One region of the Undibacter mobilis genome, then DNA from elsewhere that is predicted to be linked to it. Evidence: predicted binding sites of a transcription regulator. Region 1 holds the regulator's gene; the other holds the start of a gene.

The links. The regulator HrcA, encoded in region 1, represses chaperone genes, less so after heat shock. The targets are predictions, from matches to a motif close to GTTAGCACTCNCNNNNNGNGAGTGCTAAC.
Region 2: DXH78_RS12425 (co-chaperone GroES) is a predicted target of HrcA. The motif match lies at 4,035-4,063, and genes of this name have one in related genera.

What each region holds. Positions count from the first base shown of each region.
Region 1 is NZ_QRGO01000001.1:1,172,691-1,177,902, reverse strand. Features, by position in the region: gene DXH78_RS05530 (carbohydrate porin) at 1-181, opposite strand, end outside; gene DXH78_RS05525 (cytochrome c peroxidase) at 224-1,600, opposite strand; gene DXH78_RS05520 (EfeM/EfeO family lipoprotein) at 1,635-2,465, opposite strand; gene grpE (nucleotide exchange factor GrpE) at 2,680-3,324, opposite strand; gene hrcA (heat-inducible transcriptional repressor HrcA) at 3,438-4,532, opposite strand; gene DXH78_RS05505 (hypothetical protein) at 4,713-5,108, shown strand.
Region 2 is NZ_QRGO01000001.1:2,628,020-2,633,231, forward strand. Features, by position in the region: gene DXH78_RS19910 (hypothetical protein) at 1-354, shown strand, start outside; gene DXH78_RS12415 (trypsin-like peptidase domain-containing protein) at 351-1,724, shown strand; gene groL (chaperonin GroEL) at 1,803-3,452, opposite strand; gene DXH78_RS12425 (co-chaperone GroES) at 3,598-3,915, opposite strand; gene DXH78_RS12430 (usg protein) at 4,257-4,535, shown strand.

The DNA of each region.
Region 1 (5,212 bases):
TATTCTCTTTCAGCGCGGTGCGGCGACCGCCCCAATCGCCGGTCAGCGTCTCTCGTTCCCAGATCGAGGGCTCCGCCTTGGGCTTGTCCTTGGCGAACGCGCCGCCTGTCGCAACGGTGGTCAGCGCAGTAGCGGCGGCAAGCGCCGCGATCAAGCGGCGCAATTTTGAATCGGCAGACATAAAACCCCCAGGCCCGTTAGTACGACGTTAGCTGAATCGTCCTTATTTCGCCAATTCGGCGAGCCGGCGCAGCGCCGTGAAATGCCGCTCATGAACCGCCGGATTGTACAGAGACCACGGCTCCGCGGTTCTCAGATACGGCGTTACCGCTGCAACGGTCTGCTTGTATTCGGCGTAAATACTTGTCGCTTCCGCAAAATCGCCCGCCTGCGCGGCCATGGCAATGCGCCGCAGCGCCAGCACCATGTCGCGTACCGCGGCGCGCGCCTTGAGCCGTTCAGCAAGGCCGCCGTCGATGGATGTGTTCTTCTGGTCGGGGAATTTCTCGGCGACCTCTCGCCATTCGGCACCAACCGAATCAACGGTGAGCCGGATCACCTCGGCATCGCGCGCTGGAATGGCGACATCGAGCACGCTCGCAAAGTCGGCCAGTTCGTCGATTTCCGCTGCCACGGTATTCGGGGTGAACGGCCGGTCGGCATCGCCGACGCTGTCGAGATAGGCGACCAGATCGCTGCGTTCGGCCTGGCTGAGGCCGAGATCGAAATGGCTGTCGAAATGCGCAACCACTTCGTCGAGCGTGTCGTAGCGACCGTCATGGAAGTACGGCGCGTTGAATCTGGCGTTGAGGAGCGTCTTGGTCTTGAAGAAGCCGCCGGAGCCGATGTCGTGAACCTTGCGATCGACGAAGGCCGCATTGGCCACATGGCAGGTGGCGCAGCTCATGGTCGCGTCGTGACGGAACGGCTTGTTGAACACCGCTTCGCCGCGGCGCGCGGCATCCGGGGCCTTGGCGGTCAGCTTTCCGTCGGAAGTGATTTTGCCGTTCGGCAGAAAGCTGATCTCGTTAACATAGGTCACAAGCGCGTCGAGTACCTGACCCGATGGTTCGGCACCGGCGAATTCGTTGACAATGACGTTGCGAACGAATTCGCGCAGCGAGGCGATGCGGCCGTCATGTCCATAGGGCGCCAGATATTTGGCGCCGCGCAGGCTCGGCGTCGTCACCGGATCGAACACGCCGTTGTCGGCCTTGGCATTGAAGAACGGGCCGGACGTATCGAACGTGCCCGGCTTCTTCGACATGCCGGGCACGAACAGCTTCGGATTGCTGGCACCTTGTTGATGACAGGAATTGCAGCTCATGCCGGCGTCGCGCGCTTTGCCGCCGAAGATGGCAGATGACGAAAACAGCATGTCGCCGAGATTGAACAGATAGGAACGCTTGCCGCCCGCCATCTCCATCGAGAAAAGTTCGGTCGGCTGGTTGAGCAATTCCGCGTTCAATTCGCTGCCGACCGGCAAGGTCGCATCCTTGCTGATCACCGGCGTTGCCCTCGCCGCGGTCGACAGGACCGGCGCGGCGGCCGCCAGCATAAAGGCAGCGGCCATCGGCAGGATCGTTTTCTGCATCGTCATCTTTTGGCTCCGGCGCCGGTGTGCCCGCTCGGTCCTACTTCTTCTCTTTTTTCTCTTCGTCCTCGTCACCGACCTTGAACGGTTTGAGGCCGAGCTTCGGCGCGGCGGTCAACATCAGCGCGGCCAGTTCCTCGCCGGCGATATGCACCTTCTTGGCATCCATGCTCTTGATGTCGGCGACGCCGACCAGCTTCTTCAGGTTCTGCGTGCGCTCGTCGATGATGCCGGCGAGCTTGGCGTCCTTTTTCTTCAGCGTGTCGGCGAACACCGAATTCCAGGCGAATTCGATGCCGGCGACATTCTCCTGCATGTCGATGATCGAGGTCGCGGCATAAGGCGATTCGCCGCCGCCGGATTTTTCCTCGCCAACTTCGTAGGCGAGGTTGGCAGTGCCCTCGAGCAGCTTTTGCGACGTGAAGGCGAAGTTCGGGGCCTTCACCCGCTTCTCGAACTTGTCCATGTTGGCGAGGAGTTCCGTAACCGGCTGGTCGAGGCCGTCGGTTTTGTTGGCCGAGAACAGTACGACTTCGATGGCGTGGTAGCCGGTCTTGCCGTCCGGCCAGGCGTCGATGAGCTTGTCGAGATCGCCGAAATAGGCCGCCGTCACCGGCTCCATGGCCTCCCAGCCCTTGCGCGACTTGATCCAGGCTGCCTGCGCCGCCTTGACGTCGCCGGCCTTCACGGCCGTCTGCAATTCCTTGGCGCCGGCAATGGCAGAGCCGATGCGTTCGACGATGTAGGGCTTATAGGCCTTGACGCCGTCCTGCATGGTCGCAGCGGTCGCCGGAGCGACGAGCGCGGCAACGGCCAGCGCAGTGAAGCCGAATTGCGCGAGGCGCGTGGTCGCGCCAGTGAAGATGGACATGGGCAGACTCCTGTCGCAGTGAATTGCGCTGCACTGTGTTCTGCAGGGAGACTGCCGTCAACGGAAAAATCGTTACAAATCAATAGGTTATAACCGTTCTAATCTAGCGACAACTTGCCGCAGGCCGGGCTTTGAAAAAACAAAGACTTACGCGCGCCGGTATCGCCCGGCGCGCGATCATGGCCTTCATGTCATCTGTCGGAAGAGGCCGGCCTTACTGGCCGGCGCCGCTCGGCTGCGAATTGTCGCTCGCCGGTGCCGGCTTCGGCGCGGCCTTTGACACGCCGACCAGCGCCGGGCGCAGCACGCGCTCGCCGATCGTGTAGCCGGACTGGATCACCTGGGCGACATGACCGGGGGGCACGTCTGCGGTCGGCACTTCGAACATGGCCTGATGCTTGTTCGGATCGAACTTCTCACCCTGCGGCGTGAACTGCTTCACGCCATTCTTTTCCAGCGACTTGATAAGCTCGCGCTCGGTGAGCTCGACGCCTTCGAGAACGCTTTTCACGGCTGCATCGGCAGCGTCGCGCGCTTCCGCCGTCAGCGTCGAGAGTGCGCGATTGATATTATCGGCCACGTTGAGGACGTCTCGGGCAAAACCGGAAATGCCGTAGGTGCGCGCGTCGGCGACCTCACGCTCGGTGCGGCGGCGCAGATTTTCCATCTCCGCCAGCGTGCGCAGCAGCTTGTCCTTGTACTCAGCGGCTTCGCGTTGCGCGGCTACGAGCGGATCGGCCTGCTCGTCCTGCGGATCGTCCGGCATCACATAGGGCTTCGGATTGGCAGGGTTCGGCGTCTGCTGAACCGTGGCGTCTGGCTTCTCGTTCTCGGCCTTACGCGCGGTCGGGTCCGTCATCGTGATCAATCCAATTCGTACTAATGGGAGGTTTCCCCGGATATCAGGGTTGCCACGTCAAAAATCAAGCTTTTCGGCCCCGAACCGGGGAAAAGTCCTTAAAATGCCAATCTTTAGTGGCCCGAGCCGGACAGCAGCCGGCTCACTACCCGCGCCGTATAATCGACCATCGGGATGATCCGGGCGTAGTTGAGGCGGGTCGGACCGATGACTCCGATGACTCCGACAATACGCCCTGCACTATCGCGGTATGGCGCGACGATGGTCGAGGAACCGGACAGCGAAAACAGCTTGTTCTCCGAGCCGATGAAAATGCGCACGCCGTCGCCGCCCTCGGCGCGGCCGAGCAGATCGATGACGCCGCGCTGCGTCTCCAGTGCATCGAACAGCGAGCGCACGCGTTCGAGGTCTTCGAGCGCATGCAGGTCCTCGAGCAAATTGGCATGGCCGCGTACGATGAGCTGGCGATCTTCGGTATCGCCGCCCGACCAGCTCGCCAGTCCCGCCGAGATGATCTTCTGCGTGAGCTGATCGAGTTCGGCCTGGCCTTGCGCCAATGTCGCCTCGATCTCGGTGCGAAGATCGGACAAGGTCTTGCCGCGAATATGCGCATTGAGAAAATTCGCCGCTTCGATCAGCGCTGAAGTCGGCAGCCCGGCAGGCACGTTGAGCACGCGGTTTTCCACCTGCCCGTCCTCGCCGACCAATACGGCCAGCGCCCGCTCCGGCTCCAGCCGCACGAACTCGATATGCTTGAGCCGCGTATTGGCCTTGGCGGTGAGCACGACGCCGGCCGAGCGCGTCAGCCCCGACAGCATCTGCGACGCTTCGGTCAGCACCGCCTCCACCGACTTGCCGCTGCCGGCGCCGACAACTTGCGCTTCGATGTTGCGGCGGCTCTCTTCGGTGAGATCGCCGACCTGCATCAGCGCATCGACGAAAAAGCGCAGGCCGAGTTCGGTCGGCAGCCGCCCCGCCGAGGTGTGCGGCGCAAAGACCAGACCGAGATGCTCAAGGTCCGACATCACGTTGCGCACCGAGGCGGGCGACAGCGTGATGGGCAGAATGCGCGCCAGATTTCGCGAGCCGACCGGCTCGCCGGTGGTCAGATAGCTCTCGACGATCGAGCGGAAAATCTCGCGCGAGCGCTCATTCAGCGCGGCGAGGCTGACATGTGAAGCGCCGATCGGGACGTCGTGGGATGCCACTGGGCTGACTCCTTACCCTAGAATTGACCATTACCACTGCCCTATTCAAGCTAGGCTTGCAGGATCGGGCACAACAATGCCATTTTGTCCCCGTACCGAGCTGCCGGTTCGGCTTCAACAGGACGCTTTCGACCTTTGTTCGCGCGGTTAACCAGTCAGTGGCGGAAGCGAGCCGCGACCTTGGCGGTCGCGCTCTATGCGCTCACTTTGGTGGCGCCGACCGCTGCCTTTGCCGCCAGCAGCAGTGCCGCGGCCGCCCATTGCTTGACCGTAATGACCGATCACCACCGCTCTGCCGCGTCCCAGAGCCATGATCATCATGATGGCCGCGATCACGCGACAATGGCGCATGAGGATGCGAATCACGCCGCGCCGGCTTCCGACGGGAACGATCAGACCGCACCCGCCGACTGCTGCGGCCTCTTCTGCGTATCGGCCGTCACCCCGGTGGTATTCGGCGTTCTCGACGCGCAGTTTTTTGCCCTGTCGCAAGTAGCGTTGCCAACAGCCACGAGCTTGCTGGGCCACGGCTCCGGCCGCATCGACAGGCCTCCGCGGAACCTCGCCGCGATTTGACCATGGCCGTCGCGTGGCGTGAGCCGCCGCGCGCATGCTTCATCAATCGACGGATGAGGAATTCGAATGTCCGCCTCTACGTGCGCGCGGGCCTCTGTCTTCGG
Region 2 (5,212 bases), 1.5 Mb from region 1:
GGGCTGAAACTGACATTGGTTCTGGCGGTCGTATCGGCATGGTCGCCCCTTGTTTCGGCGGCGGATCTGTCGGACCGGGTGTTGCAGCGAGGCGTCATAGAGCAGCCGGTCGATCCAGACCCGGATTGCATCCGTAGGGGAACCTGCCGACCAGATGCGTCACGGCCTGCGTTGATCAAACCTGAACCGCGTCCTGTTGAGGGCGACCCTTGGTGCATCCTGAAAGGGACTTGTTTTTTAAATCGGTTGTTTCGTCCGCAAAGGGAGGCTGACCCGGGGCCCGGCACAGATTGTCTCAACGATCCGCGTTGCCCGGGCACACTCAGAAAGCGCGCGCCGAAGGTCGAAAAGTGAGCATCGCAGGGGTCCGTGTCGCCTTTCTTGGCGCTGTTGCGCTCACGCTGTTCTGCGACGCGTCTCTCGGCGCGGACCGACACCCGAGACTGCTGGCGAAGCCGCAGCGATCCGTGCCCATCCTTGTGCCGATCGGTTGTCTGATGTCGGAAAGATGCGGCGAGAGCGGTTTTGAAGGCACATCGAAAGGCAGTGTCGTGACGGCCAAGGATATCGCCCGGGACGGCGTCGCCATTTCGGACAGAACGTCCAGCGACCCCCGTGTGTATGGCGTTAACGACGCGGCGGCGCGGGCTGCTGCTGCAAGGTATCTGGCGCAGGTCCGCAATGAGCTGCGCAAACTCACGCCGGCGCAGCTCCTGTCGCGCCGCGACCGTCCACCGGGGCAGGGCATCATCGGGCCGGCGCCGCCGCGGTTGCGGAGCAAAACCGCCCGGTATCTCGCCGGCAACGACTTCTTCAATTGCAAATCGATCTTCGTCGCGATGCGCCGCGCTCAGAATATTTCCTCTGTCAAGCAGCGTAGCGAACTGATGTGGGCGCTGTATCAGCATTACATCGACAGTTGCCATGGCGATAAACTTGAATCGCTTGGCGGCGCGCGCGCCCGCATCGTCGCCTTTCTGCGGAGAGACACGCTGCAGGGGCATTACTCGCTTTATTGCCTCGGCTTCAATTTCGTCGGTAACTATGTGTTGACGGCGCGCCACTGTCTTGTCGAGCCCGGCGAGGTGGGGCTCATGCTCAATCGATACAAGCCTTCCGACCCGGATGCGTTCATCGACATCGACGGCCCGCTGGGCGGGACGCGAGCGCTGGTGCTTGGCGAACCGGACAAGCTTTACCCGGTGCGGCTTGCAGCCGGGTTCGAGCAGGAAAAGAAGCTCTTCCCGTTCGCGCCCGAGAAGGACACTTTCATTCTGGAAATCGACGCTCCGGAACGACCGGGGCTGCCGGCGTTTCCCGTTGCTGACGCCGCGCAATGGGACGAGATAGCGATACCGGCGATCTTCCCGGACGACGCCGTCCTCTCGGACGCCGTCATGAGTGGCTATGGCGCGCGTGTGAACGATGTCATTAATGGCGCATCGGCGGTGGATACGTCGCCGGTCTGCAGCCTCGTTTACTCGCGGATATCGAAACGGCCTTTCGTCTTTCACGGATGCCAGACCCGCTACGGCTATAGCGGCGGGCCAATCTTGCGGCGCGGGCCGCGCGGCGCCATGACGCTTGTTGGCGTTCACACCGGCGCCGTCGACGCGAAGAAACCGATCGACAACTGGCCTTATGCGGTTCTCTTCCCGAACTACGGGCTGCGTCTGCCGCCGCAAGTCATGACGTCCGCCAAAGGCGAGGCACGGCGCCAATAAACAAAGGCCCGGGATTTCTCCCGGGCCTTCTTTTCTATTTATTCGGGGACGCGGGGACCCGCTTCCCGGCGAATGGACTTAGAAGTCCATGCCGCCCATGCCGCCGCCGCCCATGCCGCCCGGCATGCCGCCGCCCTGGCCCTTCTTCTGCGGCAGTTCGGCCACCATAGCCTCGGTGGTGATCAGCAGGCCCGCGACCGAAGCCGCGTTCTGGATCGCCGCACGCACAACCTTCGTCGGGTCGATGATGCCCTTGGTCATCATGTTCCCGTACTCGCCGTTCTGCGCGTCGAAGCCATAGACGTACTGATCCTTCTCGAGGACCTTGCCGACGATGACGGAACCGTCTTCGCCCGCGTTCGAAGCGATCTGACGCGCCGGAGCCTGGATCGCCTTGCGGACGATCTCGACGCCGGTCTTCTGGTCGTCGTTCTGCGTCTTGATCTTCTTCAGGGCCTCGGTGGCCCGGAGCAGGGCGACGCCGCCGCCCGGCAGGATGCCTTCCTCGACCGCGGCGCGGGTGGCGTGCATCGCGTCATCGACGCGATCCTTGCGCTCCTTCACCTCGATTTCGGTCGCGCCGCCGACGCGGATCACCGCGACGCCGCCGGCGAGCTTGGCCAGACGCTCCTGCAGCTTTTCCTTGTCGTAGTCCGAGGTGGTTTCCTCGATCTGCGCCTTGATCTGCTGCACGCGCGCCTCGATGTCGGCCTTCTTGCCCGAACCGTTGACGATCGTGGTGTTCTCCTTGTCGATCGACACCTTCTTGGCGCGGCCGAGCATGGAGATGGTGACGTTCTCGAGCTTGATGCCGAGGTCTTCCGAGATCGCCTGGCCGCCGGTCAGGATCGCGATGTCCTGCAGCATGGCCTTGCGGCGATCGCCGAAGCCCGGCGCCTTGACGGCCGCGACCTTGAGGCCGCCGCGCAGCTTGTTGACGACGAGGGTGGCGAGCGCTTCGCCTTCGATGTCCTCGGCGACGATGAGCAGCGGCTTGCCGGTCTGCACCACCGCTTCGAGCAGCGGCAGCAGTTCCTGCAGACCCGACAGCTTCTTCTCGTAGATGAGGATGTAGGGGTCGTCCATTTCAACGCGCATCTTGTCGGCGTTGGTGACGAAGTAGGGCGAGATGTAGCCGCGGTCGAACTGCATGCCCTCGACGATGTCGAGTTCGGTTTCGAGCGACTTGGCTTCCTCGACGGTGATGACGCCCTCGTTGCCGACCTTCTGCATGGCCTTGGCGAGGTAGTCGCCGATTTCCTTGTCGCCATTGGCCGAGATGGTGCCGACCTGGGCGATTTCCTCGTTCGAGGTCACCTTCTTCGAGTTGGCCTTGAGGTGCTCGACGATGGCCTCGACCGCGAGGTCGATGCCGCGCTTGAGGTCCATCGGGTTCATGCCGGCGGCAACCGCCTTCGAACCTTCACGCACGATCGCCTGGGCCAGCACGGTGGCGGTGGTGGTGCCGTCGCCGGCGAAGTCGGACGACTTCGAAGCGACTTCGCGCACCATCTGCGCGCCCATGTTCTCGAACTTGTCCTCGAGCTCGATTTCCTTGGCGACCGTCACACCGTCCTTGGTGATGCGCGGGGCGCCGAACGACTTGTCGAGCACGACGTTGCGGCCCTTCGGGCCGAGCGTGACCTTCACCGCGTTGGCGAGAATGTCGACACCGCGCAGCATGCGATCGCGCGCGTCGACGGAGAATTTGACGTCTTTAGCAGCCATGTGAGTTTGCTCCGATTTGTACCCTCACCCTGAGGAGGCGCGGAACGCGCCGTCTCGAAGGATGAGGCCAATGAATTTTATGGTTCGGGCCTCATGGTTCGAGACGCATCGCTGCGCGATGCTCCTCACCATGAGGATCGATGTGTTAAGCGGCTTTCTTCTTGCCGGCCGCAGCGCCTTCGATGACGCCCATGATGTCGGATTCCTTCATGATGAGGAGATCCTGACCGTCGATCTTGACCTCGGTGCCCGACCACTTGCCGAACAGCACGACGTCGCCGACCTTGACGTCGATCGGGGTGAGCTTGCCGCTTTCGTCGCGGCCGCCGGGACCGACGGCGATGATTTCGCCCTGGCTCGGCTTTTCCTGCGCACTGTCGGGGATGATGATGCCGCCGGCAGTCTTCTGCTCAGCGTCGATGCGCTTGACGACGACACGGTCGTGAAGCGGGCGGAACTTCATGGCAAACCTCCTAAGATTTCTGACTTTTCTGACGTTCCCGGCGCCGGCAAATCTCCCCTCCGGCACCTGACGCCGAGATGGGACGAGATTTTTTGCCCGCAAGGGGACTTCGCCGATTTTTTAGCACTCATCTTGGCGGAGTGCCAACAATCTCTGCAACTGGCTGAAATTAAATAGTTAACGGCCGCGGTCGGATTTCAGCCCGGGCCGGGACGGGGCTGTTAGCAGGTCCGGCGATCTGCTGCTAACGCTTTGATTTTAAACAGTTTGTTCATCCATTGGGCTTGCAATGAGAGACGCCGGGACTGGAAACTAATCGTCCGTTTGCAATGGAGGACGGAATGGGTTCGACGGTTTCAAGTGACTTTGTCAGGCAGGTCGAAGGCTACGGGCTCACCACGGCGCACATCCTGTACCGCCGCCCCGATCATCACTGGCTCCTGCAATCCTATGTCTGGCAGGCCTACGACCTGTTTCCGAAGTTTCCCGAGCTGCAGCGGTTTCTCGATTTCTGGCAGGCCAAGCTGGAAGGCCCGTTGCACTCCGTCCAGGTCGCGCATTGCAAGCTGATCAAGCCGGCCGAGATGCGCACGGTGAACGGCGAGTTCGTGCTGCATTGAGGCCGTCAATCCGGATCTCCCTGTAGGGTGGGCTGAGCAACGCGAAGCCCCCCTGCTGTGTCTTCAAATCTGTATGAGCGGTGGGCTCGGCGCTGCGCGCCTTGGCGCACCCTACGAGGCTTCCGCTGCGCTGCAGACGCGCGGCATCGCCCGCATTGTTTGGTCGGCCCCGGGCAGGCCGTCGTCCCAGTCTGCATTCCCATCAGCGCCCCTTGAACGAGGGCGCGCGGAACGCCGGGGCCCGAACAGCCCCGCAGCCTCGCGTGATGTGTGAGTTAGATTCACGCGAGCATCGTGGCTTGCTCCGCTCGACCCCCGGTGGACGGACCATTGCTATCCACCGCTACGGGACTTTCCTGCGCGGGCGGGGTGGCTTCCCAAGCCGCTCGCTCCCGGCGCGCCTTGCCGCGCGCCACTGGGGCGGAACTGCGCGTGCCAAGGGAGCAGAAGCCTTCGGCGGCGGGGCGATCGACACCAGGTCGCGCCCAAACCAGAGGCGAGGGACCGCCGGGCGGGGAATGTGCGCCGCATCTCCGACGCCCCCGTCCGGCCACCGCTCCCCGCCCCAGCATCTGGAGACGCTGATCAGACACCCCTCGTAACGAGGGCGGGATGCAGGGGAATATAGACCTAGGCTTAAATGCAGTCAAGCGGCTTTTTGATTAAATTCCGCCCTC